DNA from 3 places in the Kosakonia sp. MUSA4 genome. Region 1 is predicted to be linked to each of the others. Evidence: predicted binding sites of a transcription regulator. Region 1 holds the regulator's gene; each other region holds the start of a gene.

Region 1 (10,086 bases):
GTTCATTGATAGCGGCGGGTTTCCGCCGCTATACTAAAATGATGCATCTAACTGGAACGTTAATTCATTTATAAAAGAGGACATCATGCGCTTACTTCACACCATGCTTCGTGTTGGCAACCTGCAACGCTCCATCGACTTCTATACCAAAGTGCTGGGCATGAAGCTGCTGCGTACCAGCGAAAATCCGGAATATAAATACTCGCTGGCCTTTGTGGGTTACGGCCCGGAAACCGAAGAAGCAGTCATCGAGCTGACTTACAACTGGGGCGTCGAGAGCTATGAGCTCGGCACCGCCTACGGTCACATCGCGCTGAGCGTGGAAAATGCCGCAGAGTCCTGCGAAGCAATCCGCAAAAACGGCGGTAACGTAACCCGCGAAGCGGGTCCGGTTAAAGGCGGTACCACCGTCATCGCCTTTGTTGAAGATCCGGACGGTTACAAAATCGAACTGATCGAAGAGAAGCATGCCGGTCACGGCCTGGGTAATTGATCCCTTCGGGCGCACTTTGCGCCCGCTGTTTTACATCCCTTCGCAAAATTTGCCATAATGCGCTGCCATTTTCCCGTATCAAGAGATCCTGATGTCCGATAACGCTCAACTTACTGGTCTGTGCGACCGTTTTCGCGGTTTCTATCCTGTGGTGATTGATGTTGAAACTGCCGGCTTTAACGCCAAAACCGACGCACTGCTGGAAGTCGCCGCCATTACGCTGAAAATGGATGAACAAGGCTGGCTGATGCCTGACAGCACCCTGCATTTCCACGTTGAGCCCTTCGAAGGCGCGAACCTGCAACCGGAAGCGCTGGCCTTTAACGGTATTGATCCCTCGAATCCACTGCGCGGCGCGGTAAGCGAACATGATGCGCTGCACGCCATTTTCAAAATGGTGCGCAAAGGCATTAAAGATCAAAACTGCAACCGCGCGATTATGGTGGCGCATAATGCCACCTTCGATCATAGCTTTATGATGGCGGCCGCCGAACGCGCGTCGCTGAAACGCAACCCTTTCCACCCGTTTGTCACCTTTGATACCGCATCGCTGAGCGGGCTGGCGCTGGGGCAAACCGTGCTGTCAAAAGCCTGTGCCGCCGCAGGTATTGCCTTTGACGCCTCGCAGGCGCATTCGGCGCTGTACGATACGGAGCAAACCGCCCTGCTGTTTTGCGAAATCGTGAACCGCTGGAAGCGTCTGGGCGGATGGCCATTGCCGATCGCCGAGGATTCACAGGCGTAAAAAAAGCGACCCCAGGTCGCTTTTTTTTATTGGCGGAAACTTATTCCGCAGCCGGCACGTCTTTATGTTTTGCCGCCGCTTCTTTAATCAGCGATTGCAGTTCGCCGCGCTGATACATCTCAATGATGATATCGCAGCCGCCGACCAGTTCGCCTTCCACCCACAGTTGCGGGAAGGTCGGCCAGTTAGCGTATTTCGGCAGTTCTGCGCGGATGTCCGGGTTTTGCAGGATATCCACATACGCGAAACGTTCGCCACAAGCAGAGAGCGCCTGCACAGCCTGGGCGGAGAAGCCGCAGCTCGGCAGCTTCGGGGAGCCTTTCATATACAGCAGAATCGGGTTTTCAGCGATTTGACGCTGGATTTTCTCAAGGGTTGTGCTCATTGTCTTACTTCCTTCAACTTCTTCTACGGCTGAGATCTGACATTGTAACGGTTCAGACAAGCAACGGAAAATAACATTTTATTCACCGCTCATTATTTTATCGTCTGTCACGTAAAGTTGCCTTAAAAATATAACTTAACCCCACTCGCCCTGCTCAACTCTTAACCGTCATAGAAACGTTTTGCTGCTTTTTTTTGCGCTTGCTAACGAAACGAAGTTATAGATGCAAAAACAGTATTAACTTTTGTGCTTTTTATGGATTAGAATCGACGGGTTTTGAAAAACCATACGCAGGCATATTATATGCTTGCCATAACAGGGGATTGCTCAGTGGCGCGGATACCAAAAGCTTCGATCACGCTCTGTGCTTTGTTGTTCACCACGCTTTCTTTCACGCCATTGGCTAACGCCTCTGAACAGGCGCGAGCATCGGCCGTGCAAAAATCGCATCTGGCGAAAGCATCCGAACGTAAGAAAAAAACCACATCACAAAAAACATCAAAGAAAAGCAGTCGCAGTACGGCAGAAAAAACCACCAGTAAAAAAACAACAGAAAACAAGAAGTCACCGGCTAAGAAAAAAGTTTCCACCAGCAGCAAAGCCAGTCAGATTACCTCGCGTCGTAACAAAACCAGCCAGTTAAAAACTACAGAAGTCGCCTGGACGGAAAAATGCAGTACGCCGCGCAAAGGCCGCAAGCCTCATTGTGTCAAAGTCAAAAAAACCACGACCATTGCTGAGGCACATAAAGTGCGTATTCAGAAAGCCCAGAAAACGGCGATGTCAAAACTGATGAACCAGATTGGTAAACCTTACCGCTGGGGCGGCACCTCGCCGAGCACCGGTTTTGATTGTAGTGGTCTGGTCTATTACGCCTATAAGGATTTGGTGAAATTCCGCATTCCGCGCACCGCCAACGAAATGTATCACCTGCGTGATGCTTCGCCGGTGAATGTGGCGGAGCTGGAAAGCGGCGACCTGGTATTCTTCCGCACGCAGGGTCGCGGTACCGCCGATCACGTTGGCGTGTACGTTGGCAACGGCAAGTTTATCCAGTCTCCGCGCAGCGGCCAGGATATTCAGGTTACTTCCCTTAGCGAAGACTACTGGCAGCGCCATTACGTCGGCGCTCGCCGCGTCGTTACGCCGAAAACCATTCGTTGATCCCATCGCCTGTCGTCACTGCGACAGGCGATGTTCTCTTTTTCCCATCCCCGCGATTTGTTACTCTAAGCCGCACACTCAGTAGGGTTATTGGGTGTATTAAAATAATGAAGGAGAGTAGCAATGTCGTTCGAATTACCTGCATTACCGTATGCAAAAGACGCCCTGATGCCGCATATCTCAGCCGAAACGCTGGAGTATCACTATGGTAAGCACCATCAGACTTATGTCACTAACCTCAACAATCTGATCAAAGGCACCGCCTTCGAAGGCAAAACGCTGGAAGAGATCGTTAAGCACAGCGAAGGCGGCGTATTCAATAACGCCGCGCAGGTCTGGAACCACACCTTCTACTGGAATTGCCTCGCGCCGCACGCTGGCGGTGAGCCGAGTGGCGAACTGGCCGCTGCGATTGCTAAAGCATTTGGCAGCTTTGCGGAGTTCAAAGCGCAGTTTACCGATGCCGCAGTGAAAAACTTTGGTTCAGGCTGGACATGGCTGGTGAAAAAAGCGGATGGCGGGTTGGCGATTGTCTCAACGTCCAATGCGGGAACACCGCTGACGACGGATGCGACACCGCTGCTGACTGTCGATGTCTGGGAACATGCTTATTACATTGACTACCGCAACGCCCGTCCGAACTACCTTGAGCACTTCTGGGCGCTGGTCAACTGGACCTTCGTGGCGAAGAATTTCGCCGCATAAAACATTCGCTGCATAAAACAAAGGAGGGGCATTGCCCCTCCTCTTTTTTACTCAACCGCCGCACAGGCTCGTTCCGGCTGTGATCGCCCGGAAAACAGCACCACCATCAGCCCAAGCCCTGCAATAATCGCCCCCATCACCGGGACAAAATCATAACCCAGACCACCGGAAATTACCGCGCCGCCCGCAGCCGCACCGAGTGCGTTGCCGAGGTTAAAGGCACCAATGTTCACTGAAGAAGAGAGCCCCGGCGCTTCATGTGCGACGCGCATTACACGCATTTGCAGCGGCGGAACCACGGCAAAGGTCGCAGCGCCCCAGACCACCATACTGATAGCCGCGCCCACTTCGCTACGGGCCAGGAACGGAATGGCCAGCATGATGGCAATCAACAGGATAAGAAAGCCTTTCAGCGTACCGGTTACCGAACGATCCGCCAGCTTGCCGCCAAGGTAGTTACCAATCGAGAAACCGACGCCAATCAGCACCAACATCCCGGTAACAAATACCGGCGTAGCATCAGTAATGGTACGCAGCACCGGCGAAATATAGGTATAAAGTGTGAACATCGCGCCTGCGCCGAGCACCGTCGTCAGCAGTGCTGACAGCACCTGTGGACGAACCAGCACAGACAACTCTTTGCGTACATCCGGGCGTTCGCCCGCTCCGCCGCCAGGCAGTGAAAAGTAGAGGCTCAGCATGGCAACCAGTCCCAGCCCGGCGGTCGCCATAAATGACATACGCCAGCCGATGGTTTCACCCAGCCAGGTTGCAGCAGGCACGCCGCCAATATTGGCGATGGTCAGCCCCATAAACATGGTCGCGACGGCGCTGGCTTGTTTCTCTTTTGCCACCACGCTTGCCGCAACAACCGACCCCAGGCCAAAGAAGGCGCCGTGGTTGAGGCTGGTGACGATGCGCGCCAGCATTAAGGTGGTGTAGTCCGGCGCGATTGCCGACAGCACGTTGCCCAGTGTAAAGATCGCCATCAGGAAGATCAGCGCGTTACGTCTGCCACGGTGTGACAGCAGCAGCGTCATTAGCGGCGCCCCCACCATCACGCCAATCGCATAAGCGCTAATCAGCATTCCCGCCGCCGGAATGGAAACATCGACGCCACGGGCAATAACGGGCAGCAACCCCATCGGGGAGAACTCCGTTGTACCTATCCCAAAGGCGCCAATCGCCAGGGCAAGCAGAGGGAAATTAATTTTCATCGTTTGACTCCGAAAAAGCCGTGTCGGTTGGGGACACTGTCGCAGAAGTCAAAAGTATGACATGAATCACAAAAAACAGAAGTTAGCAGGATGACAAAAGATTATTGCAGAAGTGATAACAATGGCGGGGGAAAAGCCGAGGGAGAAGGCTCTCCCTCGTGTCAGATCAATGCAGCGCGGCGGTCAGCCCACCGAAAACAATCAGGCTCAGAACAATGACAGTAGTGACCAAAGAATACTTCAGATCGGTGCTCATCAATTTTTCTCCATTTTCATTTCCCCACAAAAAGTGAGTTTGCGCATTTTTGCACAGATAATCATAAAAATCTTGCAGGAATTAGCGGGAGATATGTTTTAGCGCTTCCCCTTTTGCTCAAGATAAGACAAAATTCGACGCTAAATTTATTAGCGTACCGGCCATTGACTCCCCTCCTGACGTTTAGTGTCTTTTTCCCGGCGTACCGCACTCACTTTGCTGGGGTTCAGGGTGATTGAAGGCAAACGTTTACCTTAAGTATTATCAGGAGCTTATGATATGGTCTGGAGTGATTTCTGATGGCAACGATTAAAGACGTCGCGAAACGAGCAAACGTTTCCACTACAACCGTATCACATGTAATCAACAAAACGCGCTTCGTCGCTGAAGAGACCCGCAACGCCGTATGGGCAGCGATCAAAGAGTTGCATTACTCCCCCAGCGCCGTGGCGCGTAGCCTGAAAGTCAATCACACTAAATCGATCGGTTTGCTGGCCACCAGCAGCGAAGCCGCCTATTTTGCCGAGATCATCGAAGCTGTAGAGAAAAAATGCTTCCAGAAAGGCTACACCTTGATCCTTGGCAACGCCTGGAACAACCTTGAGAAACAGCGCGCCTACCTGTCGATGATGGCGCAAAAACGTGTCGATGGCCTGCTGGTGATGTGCTCCGAATACCCGGAATCGCTGCTGAGCATGCTGGAAGAGTACCGTAATATCCCGATGGTGGTGATGGACTGGGGCGAGGCGAAAGCCGATTTTACCGACTCGGTCATTGATAACGCTTTTGAAGGCGGCTATATGGCCGGCCGCTATCTGATTGAGCGCGGGCATCGCGATATCGGCGTCATTCCAGGCCCGCTGGAGCGCAACACCGGCGCTGGCCGCCTCGCTGGTTTTATGAAGGCGATGGAAGAAGCGATCATCACCGTACCGGAAAACTGGATCGTACAGGGCGACTTTGAACCGGAATCGGGTTACCGGGCGATGCAGCAGATCCTCAACCAGTCACACCGCCCCACTGCCGTGTTCTGCGGCGGCGATATTATGGCGATGGGCGCGCTCTGCGCGGCAGATGAGATGGGGCTGCGCGTTCCCCAGGACATTTCGCTGATCGGCTATGACAATGTGCGCAATTCCCGCTACTTTACGCCCGCGCTGACCACCATCCATCAGCCGAAAGATTCGCTGGGTGAAACAGCGTTTACCATGTTGCTCGATCGTATCGTCAACAAACGCGAAGAGTCGCAATCCATTGAAGTTCATCCGCGCCTGATCGAACGCCGCTCGGTGGCGGATGGCCCGTTCCGCGACTACCGCCGTTAATCACATCCCGCGGGGGCCGTTACTCCGGCTCCCGCAACCATTCGCTGTTCAGCGTCTCACTGTCCCCCAGATACTCCAGCAGCCAGCTCAACGCCGGTGATGCGTCGTTTTGTTGCCATGTCAGGCAGCAGGCCGCATCCGGAAAAGGGTTCTCCAGTTCCAGCGCCACCCAGTCGCCGCTGTCCAGCCGTGGACGGGCGAAATGCGCGGGCACCATCCCCACGCACAGCCCGGCAGAAAGGCAGGCTTCGGAAGCGGACCAGTCCGGCACGATGACCCGCTTCTGGTTATCCAGCAGCCAGGTAATGCGTTTAGGCAACGAGCGCGACGTATCTTCCTGAATCAACGAAGGCCAGTTGCGCAACGTTTCATCGCTTAGCGGGCCGGGCATTGATGCCAGTGGATGGCGGCTGGAAACCACGCATTTCCAGCTCAGCATGCCCATATCACGAAACGCGTAGCGTCCACCGACCGGGATCGCCTGGGTCGCGCCAATCGCCACCTCAACGCGTCCATCTGCCAGCGCATCCCAGACACCGTTGAACACCTCCTGGTAAACCTGTAACTCGACATCGTTAAAATGTCGGTAGAAATCGACGATCAGTTGCCGTGTTCGCGCCGGTTTCACAATGTTATCCACGGCAATCGCCAGCTGGCCGCGCCAGCCGTTAGCGATCTGTTGACACTGTTGGCGGGTGATCTGCATTTTTTTGATAACAGATCGCCCCTCTTTTAAAAACCAGCTTCCGGCGGGTGTTAGCTCCACATCGCGATGACGGCGTTCGAATAACGGAACCGCCAGCCACTCTTCGAGTTGGCGCACGGTATAGCTCACTGCTGAAGGTACACGGTGCAGCTCCTGGGCGGCACCGCTGAAACTACCGTTGCGCGCAACAGCATCTACCACTTCCAGTGAATATTCTGACCACATAATCTGCCTGCAAAAATTTTGAAATCACTGCGCAAATATTAGCGTTTCACAAGCAGGAAAGCACTCCTTACACTCGACAGCCCTGAAGAAGCAACAAGGTGAGAACTCGAATGCAACCTGGCAAAGGATTTTTAGTCTGGCTCGCGGGATTAAGCGTGCTGGGCTTTTTAGCCACCGACATGTACCTGCCCGCGTTTAGCGCGATACAACAAGATTTGCAAACCTCTCCGGCCATCGTTAGCGCCACGCTCAGTTTGTTCCTGGCAGGCTTTGCTGTCGCACAACTGGTGTGGGGGCCATTGTCGGATCGCTATGGCCGCAGACCTATTCTGTTGAGCGGGCTGACCATTTTCGCACTTGGCTGTCTGGGAACATTGTGGGTACGGGACGCCAGCCTGTTACTGGCGCTGCGTTTCGTACAGGCGATCGGCGTTTGTGCCGCTACCGTCAGCTGGCAGGCGCTGGTCACTGACAACTATCCGGCACACCGCGTTAATCGTATCTTCGCGACCATTATGCCGCTGGTGGGCCTGACGCCTGCACTTGCCCCTCTGCTGGGTGCGTGGATGCTGGAGCACTTCTCCTGGCAGGCGATTTTTGCCACGCTGCTGGCAATAACCCTGGTGCTGATGGTGCCCGCCTGGCGGTTGAAAACGCCTGCACAGCCCGCTGCGCTGCATGAACAGCCGCTGACCTTTTTCGATCTGTTGCGCAATAAAGCGTATCGCGGCAATGTCATCATCTACGCCGCCTGCTCGGCCAGTTTTTTTGCCTGGTTGACCGGTTCGCCGTTTATTTTGCACGAGATGGGTTATGGTCCGTCAGTGATTGGTCTGAGTTACGTACCGCAGACCATTGCCTTCCTGATTGGCGGTTATGGTTGCCGCGCCGCATTGCAAAAATGGCAGGGTTCCCGCCTGCTTCCGTGGCTGCTGAGCGCCTTTGGGCTAAGCGTGATTACCACCTGGATCGTGGGTTTGCTGCCACAGGCATCATTGACCGCACTGCTGATCCCGTTCTGTTTTATGGCTATGGCCAACGGCGCCATCTATCCTGTTGTGGTGGCACAGGCGTTACGCCCGTTTCCCCAGGCGACTGGTCGCGCAGCCGCGCTGCAAAATACGTTGCAACTCGGGTTGTGTTTCCTGGCAAGCCTGGTGGTTTCAGGGCTGATTGCCACGCCGCTGTTCACCACCACTAGCGTGATGGTGGCGATGGTGCTGCTGGCGGCGTTTGGCTATCGCCAGCAACACCAGCGTAATACCGAAATGGTAGAAGATGAGGCTGTCCCCTCCTCTTCGCACGGATGATTGTGTTAACGACTATCGATAGTGAAGTGATTAGCTTGCTAACAGCTTTAAGTTGAATCACCTGATATTGAGGCCTATACTGATTTTCGGTTTTTAATAAATACGATAAATATTATGTAGTAACGGGCACCGGATTGTGCCCGTCATTCCAGGGAAGGCCTTTCGGCAAGGGTCATCTCCCTTCCTCTGTTCTACGTCGGATATCAGCCTCACGGCGAAAACCGTGAGATTTCTCACAAGCCCGAAAAAGCGACTACGCTGTTTGAAGGTTCAGATCACTGCGAGTGATGGAGAAGTTATGAGTTCATCGTGTATAGAAGAAGTTGGCGTACGGGATGATAATTGGTTCCGTATAGCAAACGAATTACTGAGCCGCGCAGGTATCCGCGTCAACGGTCCCGCCGCTTCAGATATCCAGGTGAAAAACCCGGATTTTTTTAAACGTGTTTTACAGGAAGGTTCGCTCGGGCTAGGTGAAAGTTATATGGACGGTTGGTGGGAATGCGATCGTCTGGATATTTTCTTCACCAAAGTGTTGCGCGCCGGACTGGAAAAACAGCTTCCGCACAATTTCAAAGACACACTCCGCATTGCCGGAGCAAGATTATTTAATCTGCAAAGTAAAAAACGGGCCTGGATTGTCGGTAAAGAGCATTACGACCTTGGTAATGATCTGTTTACCCGCATGCTGGATCCGCAGATGCAATACTCTTGCGCCTACTGGAAAGACGCAGAAAATCTCGACGACGCACAACGGGCGAAATTAAAGCTTATCAGTGAAAAACTGAAGCTGAAATCCGGGATGCGCGTGCTGGATATCGGCTGCGGCTGGGGCGGGCTGGCACAATTTATGGCGCAGAATTACGGCGTCAGCGTGGTCGGCGTAACGATCTCGGCGGAACAGCAAAAAATGGCGCAACAGCGTTGTGAAGGGCTGGATGTCGATATTCGCCTGCAGGATTATCGCGATCTGAATGAGCAATTTGACCGCATTGTCTCCGTCGGGATGTTTGAACATGTGGGGCCGAAAAATTACGCGACCTATTTCAGCGTGGTGGATCGCAACCTTAAACCAGACGGAATTTTCCTGCTGCACACTATCGGTTCAAAACGCACCGATCTCAGCGTTGATCCCTGGATCAACCGCTATATCTTCCCGAACGGTTGCCTGCCTTCCGTCCGCCAGATTGCCAACGCCAGTGAATCGCATTTCGTGATGGAAGACTGGCACAACTTCGGCGCCGATTACGATCGCACGCTGATGGCCTGGTATGAACGTTTTCTTGCCGCCTGGCCGGAAATTGCCGACAACTACTCTGAACGCTTTAAACGGATGTTCAGCTACTATCTGAATGCCTGTGCAGGCGCTTTCCGCGCGCGTGATATTCAACTGTGGCAGGTGGTCTTCAGCCGCGGTATCGAACACGGCCTGCGCGTTCCGCGCTAAAACAAAAACCCCGGCAAGCCGGGGTTTTCTTTACTCTTCGCTGCTGATGACAGCGGCTTCTTTTGCCGCCAGCACGCGCTCAACGGTATCGACCACGGCCTGCGTTTG
Region 2 (10,086 bases), 2.6 Mb from region 1:
TCGAATGGGACCCGCTGACCTTCCCGGATCCGGCTGGCATGATGAAGCGGCTGAAAGCGCGCGGGCTGAAAATCTGTGTCTGGATCAACCCCTACATCGGGCAGAAATCGCCCGTTTTCCGCGAACTGAAAGAGAAGGGCTACCTGCTGAAACGCCCGGATGGCTCGCTGTGGCAGTGGGACAAATGGCAGCCGGGGCTGGCGATTTATGATTTTACCAACCCGGAAGCCTGCCAGTGGTATACCGATAAGCTCAAAGGCCTGGTGGCGATGGGCGTGGATTGCTTCAAAACCGACTTTGGCGAACGCATCCCGACCGATGTGGCGTGGCATAACGGCGCGTGCCCGCAGAAGATGCACAACCATTATGCGTACATCTACAACGAACTGGTGTGGAACGTGCTGAAAGAGACGGTTGGCGAGCAGGATGCGGTGCTGTTTGCCCGTTCGGCTTCCGTGGGCGCGCAACAGTTCCCGGTTCACTGGGGCGGCGACTGCTACGCCAACTACGAATCGATGGCTGAAAGCCTGCGCGGCGGGTTATCCATCGGCCTTTCTGGCTTTGGTTTCTGGAGCCACGATATCGGCGGCTTCGAAAATACCGCGCCTGCGCATGTCTACAAACGCTGGTGCGCGTTCGGGCTGTTCTCCAGCCACAGCCGCCTGCACGGCAGTAAATCCTACCGCGTGCCGTGGGCGTACGATGAAGAGTCCTGCGATGTGGTTCGCCACTTTACACAGTTGAAATGTCGCTTGATGCCGTACCTTTATCGCCAGGCTGCGCAGGCGCATGAATCCGGCGTGCCGATGATGCGCGCCATGATGCTGGCCTTCCCGGACGATCCAGCCTGCGACTATCTCGACAGGCAGTATATGCTCGGCGATGCGCTGCTGGTTGCGCCGGTGTTCAGCGAAGCGGGCGATGTGCAGTTTTATCTGCCGGAAGGACGCTGGACGCACCTGTGGCACAACGACGTACAGATCGGCAGCCGCTGGCATAAACAGCGCCACAACTTTATGAGCCTGCCGGTTTACGTGCGCGACAACACGCTGCTGGCGCTGGGCAGTAACGATCAACGCCCGGATTATGCCTGGCATGAGGGCACGGCATTCCAGCTTTTTGCGCTGGATGACGGGTGTGAAGCGTTGTGCGAAGTACCGGATGCCAGCGGCGCGGTGATCTTCCGTCTGCGGGCGAAACGGGCAAATGGCGTGATTACGGTGCAGGCTGACGGTGCAGGGCGTAACTGGACGCTGTGCCTGCGCAATATCGCGCAGATTGCCGGTGTACAGGGCGCAACGCAGTCCGGCAGCGAGCTGGGTGTGGTGATTACGCCGCAGGGTAGTGAAGTGCGTATTACGCTTTGAAGGACGTTGCCGGATGGCAGCCCGGCCTGTGATTCCCGGAGGGAATGCTGTTGCTGGCCGGGCCTGGAGTGCTGAGAATGGGTTGTCGCCGGGTGGCACTGCGTTTACCCGGCCTACAGTCCCCCGTAGATAATGCCGGTATTTGTCGGGCCGGATAAGCGTTAGCGCCATCCGGCAATATCAGATGTCAGGGCGCGGGCTGTGTCGGTGCAGGCTCTGCCGGAGGTGCAACCACTCCGCCCGATACCACGCCACCATGCATGCTCTGTTTTACCTGCTGTTTCTGTACGTTCACCGCAGATAACTCGCCGTTGACGCTGGGCTTCAGCGGTGCATCGGCGCGCACGCTGCCGCTGGCGGTCAGCTGCAGGTTGCCATCGCCGCTAATCGGTAACGCTGGCCAGCCCCACTCCTGGAGCACATTCAGCGGTACGCCGCGTCCGTTCAGGCTGACATTAACGCTGCGATCCGGCGTTTGTGAAACCACAGCTTTAGCCTCCAGCAACCCTTTGTCGGTGAAGGCGCTCAGCTCGGTAATATTGACCATGTTGCCGTTGGCATTCAGCGCCAGCGACGGGCGGCGCACGTCCACGCGGTTGAATGTTGCTGCAGCGGCATTCAGTTTTGCGCTACCGCCCCAGACGCCCCATTTCCCTTCGCGCACCAGTTGCAGGTTGTCGCCATAACCATCCAGCGCGGTGAGTTGCCACGGGAACGTCGGATCGATATCAATCACCAGGTTGCGGCTGGCGCTGAATTTCTTCAGCGTTACCGTGTTCAGCCACGACGGCAGATCGTCCATCCACAGTTGCTTCCAGTTTTCCGGCAGCGTGTACTCCAGCCCGGCGAACGCGGCGTCGTCGAGCACCAGCGCATGGCCCGTGCGATACCAGTTGCCGGAGGTGCGCACCATGCCGTTTTCCCAGCGCGAGGTGAATTGCTGTAGCGCAATTCCCTGCGGAGAAAAGTTGGCATTCAGGATCGGGTCGAACAGGTGCAGCGAGCCGTAAATAAACTCGCTGGCGTTCATCGACAGCCTTCCGTCGTCGCTTTGCCAGTCGCCTTTAATCAGCGTCAAATTGCTCAGGCTCAGATCGAGGTCGGTAACCGCCCAGCCCGGCCCCTGTAAACGAGCGTCCGTCACATCGACACGGCCAATCTGTAATGACGGCAGCGTGGTCAGCGGATTGAAGAAATCGAGCAGGGTTTTATCGCTTTGCAGGCGAATATCGTTCAGGCGCAGGTTATTCACCACCCAGCCGCCATCAGCAGTGCGTTTCGCATCGCCGGTCAGGGAGCCGCGCGCCATATCCGCACCGATAGTCGTCAGGGTAACAACATCTTTGTCGATACTGCCCTGAATAAGCACGTTGCTGGCCGGAACGCCGTTTAACGTCAGCGAACCGGCGCTCATCTGGATTTGCGTTTTACTGCCCAGCACATTGCCGGCCACCGGCTGCCAAGGCGAGACGCCACCCATCACCCGTTGCGCACTCAGATCCCAGCCAGTGGTCGGGCTATTGAACGCCATATTATTGAGTTGCAGGCGATCGGCCTGGAAGGGAAGCGGCGCAGCAGACGGGGAGAAATTGAGCGTGCCATCCTGCAATAAAATGGTGTCGGCGTGCAGCGGATCGGTCAACTGGCGGCTGCTCAGGCCAATATCCACCGTTTTAGCGACCAGCGTCGCCGGGTTGCCTTTGCGGCCGAAATTGACGTTTTTCAGTAACACATGGGAAGGCGAGGAGAAGCGATGTTCTATCGCATCAAAAGTGAGGTGATAGTCGCTGTTGTTATTTACCCAGTTGCTGACCTGTGTCGCACCCCAACGGGTTTGCAGCAGAAAATAAGCGGCCACTATCGCCAGTAGCAGGACGATAACGACAACGAACAGCAGCTTTCCAAGAAATTTCATGATCTTCCATCCCCGAAGTGTCAATCAGGCAGTTATGCACGATTTATGCGCAATGCTCAAGGGCGGAATGATGAAAGGAGATGACTGCGGCAGCCGGTAAGCCCGGCTGCCGTGGCGCGATCAATTTTTCTCTGGCGGAAAAATCAGATTCAATACAATTGCGGTGATACCGCCAGCGGCGATACCGGAGGAGAGCAGGTTTTTCAGCCAGTCCGGCGCGAATTGCAGGATCTGCGGCTGCTGGGAAACGCCAAGGCCCACGGCCAGCGACAGCGCGATAATCATAATCGCGCGGCGGTTCAGCGGCTCGCGGGAGACGATACGCACGCCGGAAGCGGCAATCGTACCGAACATCACCAGCGTTGCGCCGCCGAGTACCGGCTCAGGTAACTGCTGAACGAAAGCGCTGACCGCCGGGAACAGACCCAGCACAACCAGCATCAGCGCCACGAAGAAACCGATATAGCGGCTGGCGACGCCGGTCAGCTGAATAACGCCGTTGTTCTGGCCAAAGCAGGAGTTCGGGAAAGTGTTGAACACCGCCGAAACAAACGAGTTGATGCCGTTCGCCAGCACGCCGCCTTTCAGGCGCTTCATGTACAGCGGCCCGGCGACGGGCTGCTCGGAAACGTCAGAGGTGGCGGTGATGTCACCGATGGTTTCCAGCGAGGTGATCATAAACACCAGCATCAGCGGTAGCAGCAGATTCCAGTCAATGCTCAGGCCGTAATAGAGCGGCGTTGGCACCATAAAGGCGTTCGCTGGCGCGCTATATTCCGGCAGCATGCCCATAAACAGCGCCAGCACATAACCGACCGCCATGGCAATCACCAGCGAAGCAATACGCAGGTACGGGTTACGCTGACGGTTGAGCAGAATAATGATCGCCAGCACCACGCCCGCCAGCAGCAGGTTTTTCGGCGCGCCGAAGGTGTGATTGCCCATCGCGGCAAAGCCGCCGCCGACGGAAGTCAGACCAACCTGGATCAGCGACAGGCCGATAATCATCACCACTACGCCGGAGACCAGCGGGGTAATAATGCGGCGTGCCAGCGGCAGAATGCGCGAGATAACCATTTCGGTACAGCTTGCCAGCATCAGGGTGCCGAACAGCGCAGCCATCATGGTTGGTACATCCGCACCACCGGTTTTCAGCGCCGTGCCGCCCATAATCAACGGCGCAACGAAGTTGAAGCTGGTGCCCTGGATCGACAGCAGACCGGAACCCACCGGGCCCCAGGCTTTAATCTGGATGATGGAAGCGACGCCGGAGGCGAACAGCGACATGCTGATGATGTGCTGAGTGTCCTGAGCCGGTAGCCCCAACGCCTGGCAGATCAGCAGCGCGGGCGTAATCACGCCAACAAACATCGCCAGCAGGTGTTGCAGCGCGGCAAACAGGGTTTGCGGCAGCGGCGGGCGGTCTTCAAGGCGATAGATCAGCTCGCTGGGTTGAGTCTGCGCAACCGGTTGCGCATTTTCGGACTCGATGGTGTTTAAGGACATCTCAGACAATCCCCTGATGGAAAAGCGCTGATTTTATCGGACTGTTTGGTAAAAGCAAACGGTTGCTATGTTAAAAACACACTTTTCGAAGGGATGTTCTTTCTACCGGCTAAGGTCCTGAAACTCAGGCGTTGGAGTAGCGTTCTGTTTCCGGCATCCAGCGTTCGATTAATGCTGCTGCAAGCTGCGGATAACGCTCGTGAATATGGCGGGCGACGCGCTGAACTTCCGGGATCATCGCCTGGTCGCGCAGCAGGTCGGCGACTTTGAATTCCGCATTGCCGGTCTGGCGGGTTCCGAGCAGTTCGCCGGGGCCGCGAATTTCCAGATCCTTTTGCGCAATGACAAAACCGTCGTTGCTGTCGCGCAGCACCTGTAAGCGTTTTTGCGCTGTTTTTGAGAGCGGGGATTTGTAGAGCAAAACGCAGTGTGAGGCCACTGCGCCGCGTCCAACGCGCCCGCGGAGCTGGTGGAGTTGCGCAAGGCCTAGCCGTTCCGGGTTTTCGATAATCATCAGGCTGGCGTTGGGCACATCCACGCCGACTTCAATGACCGTGGTGGCGACCAGCAGATGCAGCTCGCCCTGTTTGAAGGCTTGCATGACTGCCTGCTTCTCCGCTGGCTTCATGCGGCCATGCACCAGCCCGACATTCAGCTCTGGCAGTGCGAGCTTCAGCTCTTCCCAGGTGGCTTCCGCCGCCTGTGCTTCCAGAAGATCGGACTCTTCAATCAGCGTACACACCCAGTATGCCTGACGGCCTTCGTCGATGCAGGCGTTGCGCACGCGATCGATAATATCGTTGCGGCGCGTATCCGGGATGGCGACGGTAGTTACCGGTGTGCGGCCCGGCGGTAGTTCGTCGATAACCGACGTATCGAGATCGGCGTAGGCGGTCATCGCCAGCGTGCGCGGAATCGGGGTGGCCGTCATGATTAACTGGTGCGGGTGGAAGCCCTGCTGCTGGCCTTTCTCCCACAGCGCCAGACGCTGGTGGACACCAAAGCGGTGTTGCTCATCGATAATCACCAGCGCGAGGCCGTTAAACTGCACCTGCTCCTGGAAAATAGCGTGTGTGCCGACCACCATCTGCACTTCGCCATTAGCGATGGCATCCTGCTGTGCCTGGCGCGCCTTCCCTTTTTGTTTTCCCGCCAGCCAGCCCACTTCGATACCGAGCGGCGCAAACCAGTTGCGGAAATTGTTGGCGTGCTGCTCAGCCAGCAGTTCGGTCGGTGCCATCATCGCCACCTGTTTACCGTTGGCGATCGCCCGTAACGCGGCCAGTGCGGCAACCAGCGTTTTACCGGAGCCGACATCGCCCTGAACCAGGCGCATCATCGGGATATCCAGCGCCATATCGCGCTCGATTTCCGCCACAACCCGCGCCTGTGCGCCGGTTGGTTTAAACGGTAGCGACGCCAGCAGGCCTTGTTTCAGTTCATCTTTGGCAACGAGCGGCTGCGCATGATAGCGCTGAGCCCCGGCGCGCAGCGCCAGCATACTCAGGTTATGCGCCAGTAATTCTTCAAGGATCAAACGACGCTGCGCTGGATGCGTACCCGCTTCAAGTTCGGCCAGTTGCAATGACGGCGGCGGGCGATGCAGCGTGTGCAGCGCTTCCGGCAGGCTCATCATGCCCTGTGCCAGCTCAGGCGGCAGCAGTTCGCTGATGGCGCAGGTCGCCAGCAGTTCCAGCGCCTGGTCGGTCAGTTTGCGCAATGTCGCCTGCTTAATCCCTTCGGTGGTGGGATAAACCGGCGTAAGCGTTTCCTGTAATTCGGGAGTGCTGAGATCGCCCTGCACGCGGTATTCCGGGTGGATCATCTCCGCACCATACTTCCCGCGCTTTGCTTCGCCGTAGGCCAGCACGCGGCGGCCCGTGGCGAGGCTGTTTTTCATCGCCGCGTTGAAGTTGAAAAAGCGCATGGTGAGGATGCCGGAACCGTCGCTGATCTGGCAGGTCATCATCCGGCGACCACCGAAAGTGATATTGCAGTTCAGCACTTCGCCTTCCACCGTGGCGTAGATGCCCGGCAGCAGGTCGGCAATGGGGTAAAGCTGGGTGCGATCTTCGTAACGAAGCGGCAGGTGAAGCAGCAAATCCTGCACGGTGTGCAGACCGATTTTCGCCAGTTTGCTGCTCTGCGCCGCGCCGACGCCGGTCAGCGAACTTAAGGGCACCGCGTCGAGCAGCTTACCTTTCATCGGTTATCCCGCCGCCTGCATAGTGGCCCACCACGCGGGCTCGGCTTCAATTTGGCCTTCCGAATTGACGTGCGGGTAAGGCAGCCCTTTGCGTTTCGCGACTTTCGCCAGCACCGGGTAACCCCCTTCGAACAGCAGGCGCTGCTGCTCTTCATCCGGCAGCATGCTGTTTTCACGCTGGTACATACCGGCGTTTTGCCGCTGACGCTGCGCTTCATACAGAATTAATGCTGAGGCCACGGAAACGTTGAGCGACTGCACCATGCCGATCATCGGAATGATGATGTCCTGATCCGCCAGATCCAGGGCTTCCTGAGTGATCCCAGTTTTCTCCTGGCCCATCAGAATGCAGGTCGGGCGCGTGTAGTCAATCTCGCGAAAGTCGACCGCTTTGTCCGACAGATGCGTGGCGAGTACCTGCATGCCACGCGCTTTCAGCACGCCGACAGCATCGCCAATGGTACGGTGTGTTTTCACTTCCACCCAGCTATTACTGCCTGCGGCGGAGGAGGCCATAGTGCGCATGCGGTTGCCCGGCCAGACAGCGTGGACTTCATGCACGCCGACGGCGTCCGCAGTGCGGATAATGGCAGAGACGTTATGGGGCTTGTGAACCTGCTCCATGCAAACTGTCAGATCGGGCTGACGTCTGGCGAGCATCTCGCGAATACGCGCATAACGTTGAGAATTCATAGAATTAGTTTCTGTTGCGGGTGACTTTAATCACATCCGGCATCACGCGGATTTTACGCATGATATTCGCCAGATGGACGCGATCGCGCGCCGTCAGTCGGATGAAAGCGCTGTACACGCGGCCATCTTTCTCTTCCGTATTCAGACTCTGAATGTTGGATGAGGCCGTATTAATTGCCGCCGTGAGGTTGGCCAGCGCTCCCTGATGGTTGAACATATCCACCTTGATTTCGGTGATAAATTCCTGCGCGGTCTCTTTATCCCACTCCACAGCCATAAACTTCTCGGGCTCTTTCTGGTAGCCACGAATATTACGGCAGGACTCATGGTGGATAACCAGCCCTTTACCCGGGCTGACGTGAGCGACAATCGGGTCGCCGGGGATCGGACGGCAGCATTTGGCAAAGGTGATCAGCACGCCATCTGCGCCTTTGATCGGCAAATGACCGTTGCCGCTGGAATTGGACGGCGTTGGCGCGGCTTGCACCGCTTCCCCTTGTTGCAGGTTTTTCGCGACCACAACGCTCATGGCGTTGCCAAGGCCGATTTCAGCCAAAAGATCGTCAAGCGTCGCCAGCTTCATACGCTCAAGCTCGCGCTGAATATGCTCCTGCGGAATTTCGGCCAGCTTGCGGCTGCCGCCTAACGCATGATTCAGCAGGCGGCGACCGAGGCTTACCGAGTCGTCGCGCTTGAGGTTTTTCAGCATCTGACGGATTTTCGCACGCGCTTTTGAGCTGACGACAAAGTTCAGCCATGCGGCATTCGGGCGGGCGCCCGGCGCGGTAATAATCTCTACCGTCTGGCCGCTGGCGAGCGATTGCGACAGCGGATAAGGCTGGCGATCAACGCGTGCGCCGACGCAGGCGTGGCCGATATCCGTATGTACCGCGTAGGCAAAATCCACCGGCGTCGCGCCAGCGGGCAGCTCGACAATGCGGCCTTCCGGGGTGAAAACATAAATCTCATCGGGGAAGAGATCAGATTTAACGCTCTCGATAAATTCAAACGAGCTACCGGCGCTCTGTTGCAGCTCCAGCAGGCTTTGCATCCAGCGCTGAGCGCGGATTTGGGCGGTGGTACTGCTCTCACCGTGCTCTTTATAGGCCCAGTGCGCAGCAACCCCCATTTCCGCCATTTGATCCATATCTTCAGTACGGATCTGCACCTCTACCGGTACGCCATGCGGACCAATCATCGAGGTGTGCAGGGATTGATAGCCGTTCGCTTTCGGAATGGCAATGTAGTCTTTCACGCGGCCAGGACGCGGTTTGTACAGGCTGTGCATCTGGCCCAGCACGCGATAACAGGTATCCAGGTCATGAACGATAACGCGGAAAGCGTAAATATCCATGATCGAGTGAAAGCGTTGCTCTTTCAGCACCATCTTGCAATAGATGGAATAGAGGTGCTTTTCACGACCGCTAACACGGCAGGGAATGCCCGCTTCCTGTAAACGCCCTTCGATTTCCGAGAGGATTTTTTGGATCATCTCTTTGCGGTTGCCGCGCGCGGCTTTCACCACTTCTTTAATCACGCGATAGCGGTTCGGGTACAACGCTTCGAAACCCAGCTCTTCCAGCTCGGTTTTGATGTGGTGAATACCTAAACGGTGCGCCAGTGGACTATAGATTTCGAGGGTTTCACGGGCGATGCGGCGACGCTTGTCCGGGCGAAGCGAGCCCAGCGTACGCATGTTATGGGTGCGGTCGGCCAGTTTGATCAGGATGACGCGGATATCCTGCACCATCGCCATGATCATCTTGCGAAAGTTTTCGGCCTGCGCTTCTTTTTTATCCTGAAACTTGAGCTTATCAAGTTTGGATACCCCTTCCACCAGCTCGGCAACGCTTTTGCCAAACAGTTGTTCCATATCCTGGTAAGTGGCTGGGGTATCTTCAATCACGTCATGCAGTAGCGCGGCCATCAGCGTTTCGTAGTCGAGTTTCATCTCGGCCAGAATACAGGCCACCGCTACCGGGTGCGTGATATAGGGTTCACCGCTTGAACGTGTCTGGCCCTCGTGAGCGTCACGTGCAACGAGATACGCCTGCCTGAGACGTTTAATTTGATCCTCAGGCAGATAGTTTTGAATCAGTTGATTCAGGCTTTCAAACAGATACAAGGGTGACCTGCAGGTTAATTAACGACGACCTTCAGCAATGGCGGTAACGGCCTGCAGTTCTGCGGCTTCCTGCTCTTGCTGTTCCTGGCGCTCACGCACGTCGAGGATCTGGTTGTTGATCAGACCTTCTTCGATTTCGCGCAGCGCGATAACGGTGGTTTTATCGTTTTCTTCCGGTACTAACGGATCTTTACCGCCAACCTGCATCTGACGAGCGCGACGCGCGGCGACCAGCACCAGGTCAAAACGGTTACCTACTTTCTCTACAGCGTCC
Region 3 (10,086 bases), 2.5 Mb from region 1:
GCGTCTGTGCATCGCCCGTGGTATCGCGATTCGCCCGGAAGTTCTGCTGCTCGATGAACCCTGCTCAGCCCTTGACCCGATCTCTACCGGTCGTATCGAAGAGCTGATCACGGAGCTGAAACAGGATTACACCGTGGTTATCGTGACGCACAACATGCAGCAGGCTGCACGTTGTTCCGATCACACGGCGTTTATGTATCTCGGTGAGTTGATTGAGTTCAGCAACACAGATGATCTGTTCACGAAGCCGAAGAAGAAGCAAACGGAAGATTATATTACCGGGCGCTATGGTTGATTTGCTGCACCCTGAGGGTATAAGCGACCTTATTACCACGTGAAATCTGTCGGGCATTTGGAGTGCACCATGGACAATCTCAACCTTAACAAACATATTTCCGGGCAGTTCAACGCTGAGCTGGAAAGTATCCGCACTCAGGTAATGACCATGGGTGGGATGGTGGAGCAGCAGCTTTCTGATGCGATCACCGCCATGCACAATCAGGACAGCGAGCTGGCCAGGCGCGTTGTTGAAGGCGACAAACAGGTCAATATGATGGAAGTCGCCATCGATGAAGCCTGCGTGCGCATCATTGCAAAACGCCAGCCAACGGCGAGCGATTTGCGTCTGGTGATGGCGATCATCAAAACCATTGCCGAGCTGGAACGTATTGGTGATGTGGCAGACAAAATTTGCCGTACCGCGCTGGAGAAGTTCTCTCAGCAGCACCAGCCGCTGCTGGTGAGCCTGGAATCATTGGGCCGTCATACCGTGCAGATGCTGCATGATGTGCTGGATGCTTTCGCGCGCATGGATCTGGACGAAGCGGTGCGAATCTATCGCGAAGATAAAAAAGTGGATCAGGAATACGAAGGCATCGTACGTCAGCTAATGACTTACATGATGGAAGATTCCCGCACCATTCCGAGCGTTCTGACCGCCCTGTTCTGCGCCCGCTCTATCGAACGTATCGGTGACCGCTGCCAGAATATCTGCGAATACATCTTCTACTTCGTGAAGGGACAAGATTTCCGTCATGTTGGCGGCGATGAGCTGGATAAACTGCTCGCCGGAAAAGATGTTAAAGAGTGATATGACGATAACCCCCTCGCTGTGAGGGGGTTTTTGTTGCAGGGTTATTTCGCCAGTAACTTTCTCGCCAGCGTATCAATATCCCCGTACTGCCACAGTTTTTCCTGCCACTGCTGCGGGATTCCGTTAACACCGTAATATGCGCCAGCCAGTTGCCCGGCGATAGCGGCGGTGGTGTCCGCGTCGTCACCGAGATTGGTGGCCAGCAGGATAGTCTCTTTAAAGTTTTTACCCTGCGCAAAGCACCATAACGCCGCTTCCAGACTCTGCACGCAGTAACCAGTACCGAAGATCTCCGCACGCGTTTTCTTCAGGTAGCGCCCTTCAGCTATGCGACGCAGATTCTCCTGTTCCGGTAGCTGCGGGATAGCTGTCAGCGTTTCCCGCTTACTTTTACCGCTCAGGGAGTTCATCAGTATTTGCGCAAACAGGCGACAGCAGGCGAGCGCTTCCGGTGCTGCATGCGTGGTTCGCGATGAGGCTTCGGCATACTCCAGCGCCAGTAACTCATCGGGGAAATACCACAGCACCACCGGCGCAAGGCGCATTAACGAACCGTTTCCTGCCGTTTTGGGATGGCTGGAACCGGCAAACGGATCGCCGTCATTCGCATATTTTTGCAATGCGCCTGCGACCGTCGTACCAATATCAAAACAGTGGCCGGTGGCGCTTAAATAACCCCATTGCCACCAGTTCATATACCGGTTCATCTGATCTTTTGCGTCAAATCCCTGGCGAGCGATCAGACTTTCCGCAAGGCATAACGCCATAGAAGTGTCGTCTGTCCATTGCCCCGCTTGCAAATGAAACGGCCCGCCTCCCACCATGTCAGTGATGGGCGGAAAGGAATCTTTTGCGCTGAATTCCACCGCCGTACCGACGGCATCACCGGTGGCCAGACCGAGCAGACAGCCCTGATAACGTTCGAGTAATTCCGACATCTGTTGTTCCTTATTCCGTGGAACTGCTCAGGAAAAATCCGCCCATAACCGTAATTTGCCACAGTGCAAGCAGCGAAAGAGATATCCCTGGCAGTCGCCGCCGTCAAGCAGGTGTTCCGGTAATTTCTCGTAATCCATGCCGAAGGCATCGCAATCGGCCTGAATATCCACGAACTGATCGAGTTTGTCGGCAATATCTTGCCAGCCGACGTAGCCGATAAACGCGCAGAAATCATTACAGTGCGCCAGCCAGTACTCCTGCTGCCAGCCACAATATCCCGGTGTTCTCTGTGTTAGTTCCTGCAGGCTTGCTTCCGACCACGGATTTTTGAAACCGGTAAATTCACCCTCGTCATCGAACAGGCTGTCGACACCTTCGATGCTGGACTTATCGTGAAAGCTACCGCCAAATTTTTGCGCGGCAGAGCCATCCGCGATGCACCACGGGCAAAGGGTATCGACATCCGCTGTGGTGTAAAACGGGTTGGTGTAATACACGTCCGTTAGCTGTTCACAGCAGGCGCAAGTCACGGTTTTTCTTTGTGAAAAGACGCCCGTGTCCAGGGGCTGAGGGTGGTACTTAAATACCGGGAGAGAACGGTTTGTCTGAGCCATAAAAACATCCTGTTTACTGGTTTAGATTAACGCGTAACATGCCACCCACGCGCACGCCAGAGTTCCGGCAGCTGCGCTAAATCAGTGAACGTCGTCACTTTAGGGTGATCAATGGGTTTATTATGCGGATCGGCGCAGAAGTAATACACTTCCATCCCTGCCGCGATTCCTGATTGTGCTCCAGCGGAAGAGTCATCCACCAGAATACAGTTTACAGGATCAACATTCAGCGCTCTGGCTGCATGGTACATTAACGCCGGATCGGGCTTCCAGCGTTGGATGTCATAACCGCTAAACAGTTTTTCAGGAAAGTGATGTAGCATGCCTAATTTGCCCAATGAGTGTTGCATTTTGCTGACCGGGCCATTCGACACCACACACATCGGTACACTCACTGCGTCCAGCAATGCGTTCGCACCGGCAATCACTTCCAGTTCGCTGTCGAACAGGCGCGCCACTTCCGCACGATAAATGGGCTCAAGCTCCTCTTTCGCCAGGCTTACACCGCGCTCCCCGGCGATGACATCAATAATTTCATATAACTTCATGCCCTTAAAGCGTTTAAAGACCTCTTCCAGATCCAGCGTGATGCCAAAAGCCTGAAACATATGCACATAGGCGCGGGAACAAATAACTTCACTATCGACCAGGGTGCCGTCACAGTCGAAAAAGATTGCATCAATGTGGGACATGCCATTTCCTGTATTGCGAGTTTAACGTTTACTTAACGCAGATAGCGAAACGCAATCGTTGCCGTATAAGCAAATTCAATGAAAAAAAGTATGTGATAACCGTCAATATTGTCTCATTTTGGTATAGGATAGCGACGAATTTTCCCTCCTATTCCGGAAATTGATAATGAGCCAACAACACACTACCCAGGCTTCGGGCCAGGGGTTGCTTGACCGCGTGTTTAAATTACGCGAGCACGGCACATCGGCACGCACCGAAGTGATCGCCGGTTTCACGACGTTTTTGACGATGGTGTATATCGTTTTTGTTAACCCCCAGATTCTGGGCGTCGCCGGGATGGATACCAGCGCAGTATTTGTGACCACCTGCCTGATTGCTGCGTTCGGCAGCATCCTGATGGGGCTGGTAGCTAACCTGCCGGTTGCGCTAGCGCCGGCAATGGGTCTGAACGCCTTCTTTGCGTTTGTGGTGGTTGGTGCCATGGGGCTTTCCTGGCAGATCGGTATGGGCGCAATCTTCTGGGGCGCGGTAGGTCTGCTGCTGCTGACATTGTTCCGCGTTCGTTACTGGATGATCGCCAATATTCCGGTCAGTCTGCGCGTGGGTATCACCAGCGGTATCGGGCTATTTATTGGCATGATGGGGCTGAAAAACGCTGGCGTAATCGTGCCGAACAAAGAGACGCTGGTGAGTATCGGTAACCTGACTTCCCACAGCGTTCTGCTGGGCGTTCTTGGTTTCTTTATCATCGTTATTCTGGCGTCGCGCAACATTCACGCCGCTGTGCTGGTGTCGATTGTTGTCACCACACTGCTGGGCTGGCTGCTGGGCGATGTGCAGTATCACGGTATTGTTTCTGCGCCGCCGAGCGTGACAAGCGTTGTCGGTAATGTGGATCTGGCCGGTTCCTTTAATATTGGCCTGGCGGGTGTGATCTTCTCGTTTATGCTGGTGAACCTGTTTGACTCCTCCGGTACGCTGATCGGCGTGACCGATAAAGCCGGGCTGGTGGATGAAAGTGGTAAGTTCCCGCGCATGAAGCAGGCGCTGTTTGTCGACAGCGTCTCTTCGGTAACTGGCGCTTTTATCGGCACCTCTTCTGTTACCGCGTATATCGAGTCTTCTTCTGGTGTTTCTGTCGGCGGCCGTACCGGTCTGACGGCGGTAGTGGTTGGCCTGCTGTTCCTGCTGGTGATTTTCCTGTCGCCGTTAGCGGGTATGGTGCCGGGCTATGCTGCTGCGGGTGCGCTGATCTATGTGGGCGTGCTGATGACGTCCAGCCTTGCGCGTGTGAAGTGGCATGATCTGACAGAAGCCGTACCGGCGTTTATCACTGCGGTGATGATGCCGTTCAGCTTCTCGATTACTGAAGGTATCGCGCTGGGCTTTATCTCTTACTGCGTGATGAAAATCGGTACTGGCCGCCTGCGCGATCTCAGCCCGTGCGTGATTGTGGTTGCGGTGCTGTTCCTGCTGAAAATCGTCTTTATCGACGCGCATTAATGCTTTTCCCCTCTCGCGCTGCGGGAGGGGTTTCCATTACGGCTTAACGCGCTGAATATACTCGCCGAAAGCCGTAAGCTGGCCAGTCAGATGGTCAAGCGTGCTTTGATCGACCACTTCCCCCGTCTGCTGATCCACCTTGCTTTGAATCACCCCGCCCATAAATTCCGGTTTGTTCATGACCATCGCATCCAGGAACACCAGGATCTGACGCAGATGATACTGGCAACGCGCGCCGCCAATCGCGCCCATTGAGCTGGTCTGAATCAGCACCGGCTTACCCGCCAGCGGCTGCTCTGGCAAGCGAGACAGCCAGTCAATTGCATTCTTCAGGCCTCCCGGCACCGAGTAGTTATACTCCGGCGTCACAATCACTACGCCGTCAGCCGCACGGATGTGTTCGGCAAGCTCCTGTACACTTTCCGGGAAACCTTCTTCTTGCTGAATATCGGCATCGTACAGCGGGATATTAGCAATCGAAGGCAGCGGCGTGATATCCATGCCCGCTGGCGCAAGCTTAGGCAATGTGCGCGCGACCATGGCATTAAAAGAGCCTTTACGCAGGCTACCGAGCAGGGTCACAACCTTGAGTTCAACGGACATGATGACTCCTCATTATGGGATCAATTAAGGATCAGGGCTTTTTCGGCGGGCAAGCTGGTGAAACGCATTAACCGGGAGGCAGGATCGTTGGCGCGCGTTTGCACATCGGAGAGATAACGCCAGCCTGTACGGCTATCGAATTCCCATATTTTCAGGCTTTCGATGGCAGGTGATACCGCGACAGACCAGATCAGCACATCTTCTGCGTCACACATCACTTCAACCCGCGTTAGCGGCGTCAGACGCAGACGTCCTGAGCCTGGCAATAGTTGCAGCAGGCCTTGATCGTCGTGCATTTGATGAATCAATTTCATTGCGCTCTGGCGCAGCGTGACAAGTTGGGTTTGCGCTTCGTTGGGATCGTTTTGGTTATTGATCCACAGCAGCTCATTATTGCTGAAAAGGGGCTTCTGCGCGTGCACACCGTGAAAACTGCGCGTAGCGCGTTGCAACTCCATATCCAGACCGCATTCGCCTTCAGTCGTAATGGCGACACCCACCATATTCCCGGCATAGGCCAGCGAAAAGTGCGGCAGACTCACGTCGGCAAACTTCGGCTTACCGCTGGATTCAATGATTATCTCTGGCAGTTCGCTGGCGCCATACAGCATAAACATCATTTCAGCGAGTAATGCACGGGAAGCAAGAAAGCGTGTGCGGCGATGCTCAGGAAGCTGGCGAGCCGTATCGTGACAGGACACCGGTAGTCGGGTGGAGACAAGGTGCCCTTCGGAAATTATCCCTCGTGCAAAATGCGTAGCCATTTTTCTCTCCGTGATAATGGTCTGAATGAATCGAATCGATAGTGAATATTATCGCCCATAGTCCATAGGTTTTAATGCGGAAATTGGCATCTGAAAAGTCCTAACGGGGATATTTACACTTTGTTTGGTCAATCCAGCACTTTACAGGATTCATCGTTATAGCAGAAACGGCCATTTTTATGGCCGTTCCGTACGATTATTTACCAATACAGAAGCTGGAGAAGATGCGGCCCAGCAAATCATCGGAGGTAAACTCGCCGGTGATCTCGCTCAGGTTCTGCTGCGCGAGGCGCAGCTCTTCAGCCAGCAATTCACCTGCCCAGGCACCCAGCAGTTGCGCTTTACCCTGTTGCAGATGCTCTGCGGCCGCCTCGAGCGCCTGTAAGTGTCGGCGACGCGCCAGGAAACCGCCTTCCATGCTGGTGTCAAACCCCATACTCTGCTTGAGATGCTGACGCAGCACGTCAACGCCTTCGCCGGTGCGCGCGGAGAGACGCACAAGTGAGTGATTGTTCACATCGCTGATACCCAGCGGCTCGCCGGTAACATCCGCTTTATTGCGTACCACGGTGATCGGTAATCTGGCGGGCAGACGGGCAATAAAGTCCGGCCAGATTTCCGCCGGATCAACCGCTTCGGTGGTGGTGCCGTCAACCATAAACAGCACGCGGTCGGCCTGCTCAATCTCCTGCCAGGCGCGTTCGATACCGATACGTTCCACTTCGTCGCTGGCTTCGCGCAAACCGGCGGTATCGATAATGTGCAGCGGCATACCGTCGATATGTATATGCTCGCGCAATACGTCGCGCGTGGTGCCTGCAATATCCGTCACAATAGCGGCTTCACGTCCGGCCAGCGCGTTCAACAGGCTCGATTTCCCGGCATTTGGGCGACCAGCAATGACCACTTTCATCCCTTCACGCAGCAGGCTTCCCTGACGCGCTTCGGCTCGTACCGCGTCCAGATCGGCGATAACGTCGTTCAACTGAGCTTCGATTTTGCCGTCTGAAAGAAAGTCGATCTCTTCATCCGGGAAGTCGATAGCCGCTTCTACATAGATGCGCAGGTGAGTAAGTGCTTCCACAAGGTGGTTAACACGGGCGGAGAAAGCGCCCTGCAACGAGTTCAGCGCGGAGCGCGCAGCCTGCTCTGAACTGGCGTCAATTAAATCGGCAATCGCTTCAGCCTGCGCCAGATCGAGCTTATCGTTAAGGAACGCGCGCTCGGAGAACTCGCCCGGCCGGGCAATGCGCAGCCCTGGTAAGGTCAGAATGCGTTTTAACAGCAGGTCGAGGATAACCGGGCCGCCGTGCCCCTGTAGCTCCAGTACATCTTCACCGGTAAAGGAGTTCGGGCCCGGGAACCACAGAGCAATGCCTTGATCCAGCGCGCTGCCATCGGCATCCTGGAACGGCAGATAGTCGGCATAACGCGGTTTAGGCAGCTTGCCAAGCACCGCCTGCGCCACGTCTCGCGCTTTTACGCCCGAAATGCGCAGGATGCCAACACCACCGCGTCCCGGTGGGGTTGCCTGTGCGACGATAGTGTCGTTATGGCTCATGGTATGTTTTCCGAAATCTCAAAATAAAAAAGGCGGTCAACTGACCGCCCTTTGTGTTGTTCCTTTTGCCGGGTGGCGCTTCGCTTACCCGGCCTACAGCGTATCAGGAGCTTTTCTTCTGGCGGCTATGCAGACCGCGCTTCTCCAGACCACGGTAAATCAGCTGCTGCTGAATGATGGTCACCAGGTTGCTGACGATATAGTACAGCACCAGACCTGACGGGAACCACAGGAAGAATACCGTGAAGATGACCGGCATAAAGGTCATGATCTTCTGCTGCATCGGGTCGGTCACGGTGGTCGGCGACATCTTCTGGATGAAGAACATCGTTACGCCCATCAGGATCGGCAGGATGTAGTACGGGTCCTGTGCAGACAGGTCATGGATCCACAGTGCGAACGGCGCATGGCGCAGTTCAACAGAACCCATCAGCATGTAATACAGCGCCAGGAAGATAGGCATCTGAATAATCAGCGGGAAGCAGCCGCCCAGCGGGTTCACTTTCTCCGCTTTATACAGCGCCATCATCTCCTGACTCATACGCTGTTTGTCGTCACCCAGACGCTCGCGCATGGCCTGAATCTTCGGTTGCAGCATGCGCATTTTCGCCATGGAGGTGTACTGCGCTTTGGTCAGCGGGTACATGATGCCACGAACGATAAAGGTGATTGCGATGATGGAGAAGCCCCAGTTACCCAGGAAGCTGTGGATCCACTTCAGCAGTTTGAATAGCGGCTGAGAGATAAACCACAACCAGCCGTAATCCACTGTCAGATCCAGGTGCGGCGCCGCCGCAGCCATTTTGTCCTGAATTTCCGGGCCGACCCACAGAGTGCTGTTCAGTGCGGTAGTCTGACCCGGCTGCACCAGTACCGGCTGGGATTTATAACCAATAGCGGCTACGCCATTGCCCAGGTTGCTGGTATAGAAGTTATTCGCGCCTTCGTTACGCGGGATCCATGCAGTAGCGAAATATTGTTGCAGCATCGCAACCCAGCCGCCATTGGAGCTGACGTTCAGGTTTTCGTTATCGGCGATGGTGTCGAATTTGTATTTTTCATACTTCGCGTCAGGCGTGGAATATGCCGCACCGCGGAAGGTATGCAGCGCAAAGTTGCTGCTGCCGGTATCGCGGTGAGAAGGCAGATTGATGGATTGCTTCAGCTGACCAAACGTTGCTACTTCCAACGGTTTATCACCGGCGTTCTGCACGTTGTAGCCTACGTTCACCGCATATTCGCCGCGTTTCAGCGTGAAGGTTTTGGTGAAGGTATTGCCAGCCGCGTCGGTGTAAGTCAGCGGGATCGCCAGTTCGTTCTGACCATCAGCCAGCACAAACGCATCTTTTTCTACGTTATACAGTGGGCGCGGGCCGTTAGCCGGGTTATCCGGGCCGTCACGACCGGTCAGGCCGCTTTGCGCCTGATAGATAAACTGCGGCGTAGTTTCCAGTAACTGGAACGGCTCGCTGGAGCCCAACTCTTTCGGGTACGTCGGAAGCAGTGCCTGCTCAACATCACCACCACGGGTGTTGATGGTCAGCTCAAGCACATCGGTTTTCACCGTGATCAGTTTCCCCTGGCCACTGGCTGGTACGCCCTGGTCGGCTGCGCTACCCGCTGCGGTGGTCGTAGTCTGCGTGGTCTGCTGCTGCGCCGGAGGAGGATTTTTATCCTTCTCCCACGTTTGCCAGATCATGAAAGACACGAACAACAAAGCGATGATAAAAAGATTGCGTTGCGAATCCATCGTTAGTGTTCTCTGGTTTTAGAAGGTCCTGGCGGGACGGGATCGTCGCCACCCGGGTGTAAAGGGTGGCATTTTAATACGCGTTTCATTGTCAACCAACTGCCTTTTAACATACCAAACCTGCGCAATGCCTCAATTCCATATTGCGAACAGGTGGGGGTGAAACGGCAGTGCGGCCCAAGTAGCGGACTAATCAGGCGTTGATAGACCCTAATCAGGGCTATCAGGACCCGTGAGCCAGGCGACAATGGCGGCGCCATAATTTTTCCAACGCTTCCGAGAGAGCACGGTTATCGAGGTCGGCAACCCCCTTCTTCGCCACCACCACGAAATCCATTGCTGGCAATTCATGCTGGCGTAAACGGAAGCTTTCACGCGTCAGACGTTTAATCCGATTGCGTTCATGGGCGCGTTTAACATTTTTCTTGGCGACGGTCAGACCGATACGGGGATGCCCCAGCGAATTCAGGCGGCCGAGGATGGTGATTTGCGGCGTGCCAGCCCGTTGTGGCTGCTGGAAGACGAAAGTGAAATGAGTGGGAGTTAACAAACGTAACTCCCTGGGA

What was found. Region 1 encodes PurR, which represses purine synthesis genes. Its sites were predicted from a motif close to CANGCAAACGTTTGCNTG; they were not measured.
Region 2: C0557_RS25340 (NCS2 family protein) is a predicted target of PurR. The motif match lies at 4,840-4,857, and genes of this name have one in related genera.
Region 3: C0557_RS25765 (NCS2 family permease) is a predicted target of PurR. The motif match lies at 3,387-3,404, and genes of this name have one in related genera.

What each region holds. Positions count from the first base shown of each region.
Region 1 covers NZ_CP025697.1:2,170,691-2,180,776, reverse strand. Annotated here, with positions in the region: gene gloA (lactoylglutathione lyase) at 86-493, shown strand; gene rnt (ribonuclease T) at 585-1,238, shown strand; gene C0557_RS10380 (Grx4 family monothiol glutaredoxin) at 1,279-1,623, opposite strand; gene C0557_RS10375 (C40 family peptidase) at 1,954-2,787, shown strand; gene sodB (superoxide dismutase [Fe]) at 2,911-3,492, shown strand; gene C0557_RS10365 (MFS transporter) at 3,540-4,709, opposite strand; gene C0557_RS10360 (YnhF family membrane protein) at 4,876-4,965, opposite strand; gene purR (HTH-type transcriptional repressor PurR) at 5,265-6,290, shown strand; gene punR (DNA-binding transcriptional activator PunR) at 6,310-7,221, opposite strand; gene punC (purine nucleoside transporter PunC) at 7,332-8,531, shown strand; gene cfa (cyclopropane fatty acyl phospholipid synthase) at 8,830-9,978, shown strand; gene C0557_RS10335 (riboflavin synthase subunit alpha) at 10,009-10,086, opposite strand, start outside.
Region 2 covers NZ_CP025697.1:5,332,104-5,342,189, reverse strand. Annotated here, with positions in the region: gene yicI (alpha-xylosidase) at 1-1,367, shown strand, start outside; gene C0557_RS25345 (AsmA family protein) at 1,555-3,282, opposite strand; gene C0557_RS25340 (NCS2 family protein) at 3,403-4,788, opposite strand; gene recG (ATP-dependent DNA helicase RecG) at 4,913-6,994, opposite strand; gene trmH (tRNA (guanosine(18)-2'-O)-methyltransferase TrmH) at 6,998-7,687, opposite strand; gene spoT (bifunctional GTP diphosphokinase/guanosine-3',5'-bis pyrophosphate 3'-pyrophosphohydrolase) at 7,692-9,812, opposite strand; gene rpoZ (DNA-directed RNA polymerase subunit omega) at 9,831-10,086, opposite strand, start outside.
Region 3 covers NZ_CP025697.1:5,417,432-5,427,517, reverse strand. Annotated here, with positions in the region: gene pstB (phosphate ABC transporter ATP-binding protein PstB) at 1-295, shown strand, start outside; gene phoU (phosphate signaling complex protein PhoU) at 365-1,090, shown strand; gene C0557_RS25780 (ADP-ribosylglycohydrolase family protein) at 1,135-2,031, opposite strand; gene cbrC (PF03691 family colicin E2 tolerance protein CbrC) at 2,059-2,646, opposite strand; gene yieH (6-phosphogluconate phosphatase) at 2,673-3,338, opposite strand; gene C0557_RS25765 (NCS2 family permease) at 3,505-4,842, shown strand; gene C0557_RS25760 (NADPH-dependent FMN reductase) at 4,879-5,445, opposite strand; gene C0557_RS25755 (4'-phosphopantetheinyl transferase superfamily protein) at 5,466-6,209, opposite strand; gene mnmE (tRNA uridine-5-carboxymethylaminomethyl(34) synthesis GTPase MnmE) at 6,406-7,770, opposite strand; gene yidC (membrane protein insertase YidC) at 7,874-9,520, opposite strand; gene yidD (membrane protein insertion efficiency factor YidD) at 9,523-9,780, opposite strand; gene rnpA (ribonuclease P protein component) at 9,744-10,086, opposite strand, start outside.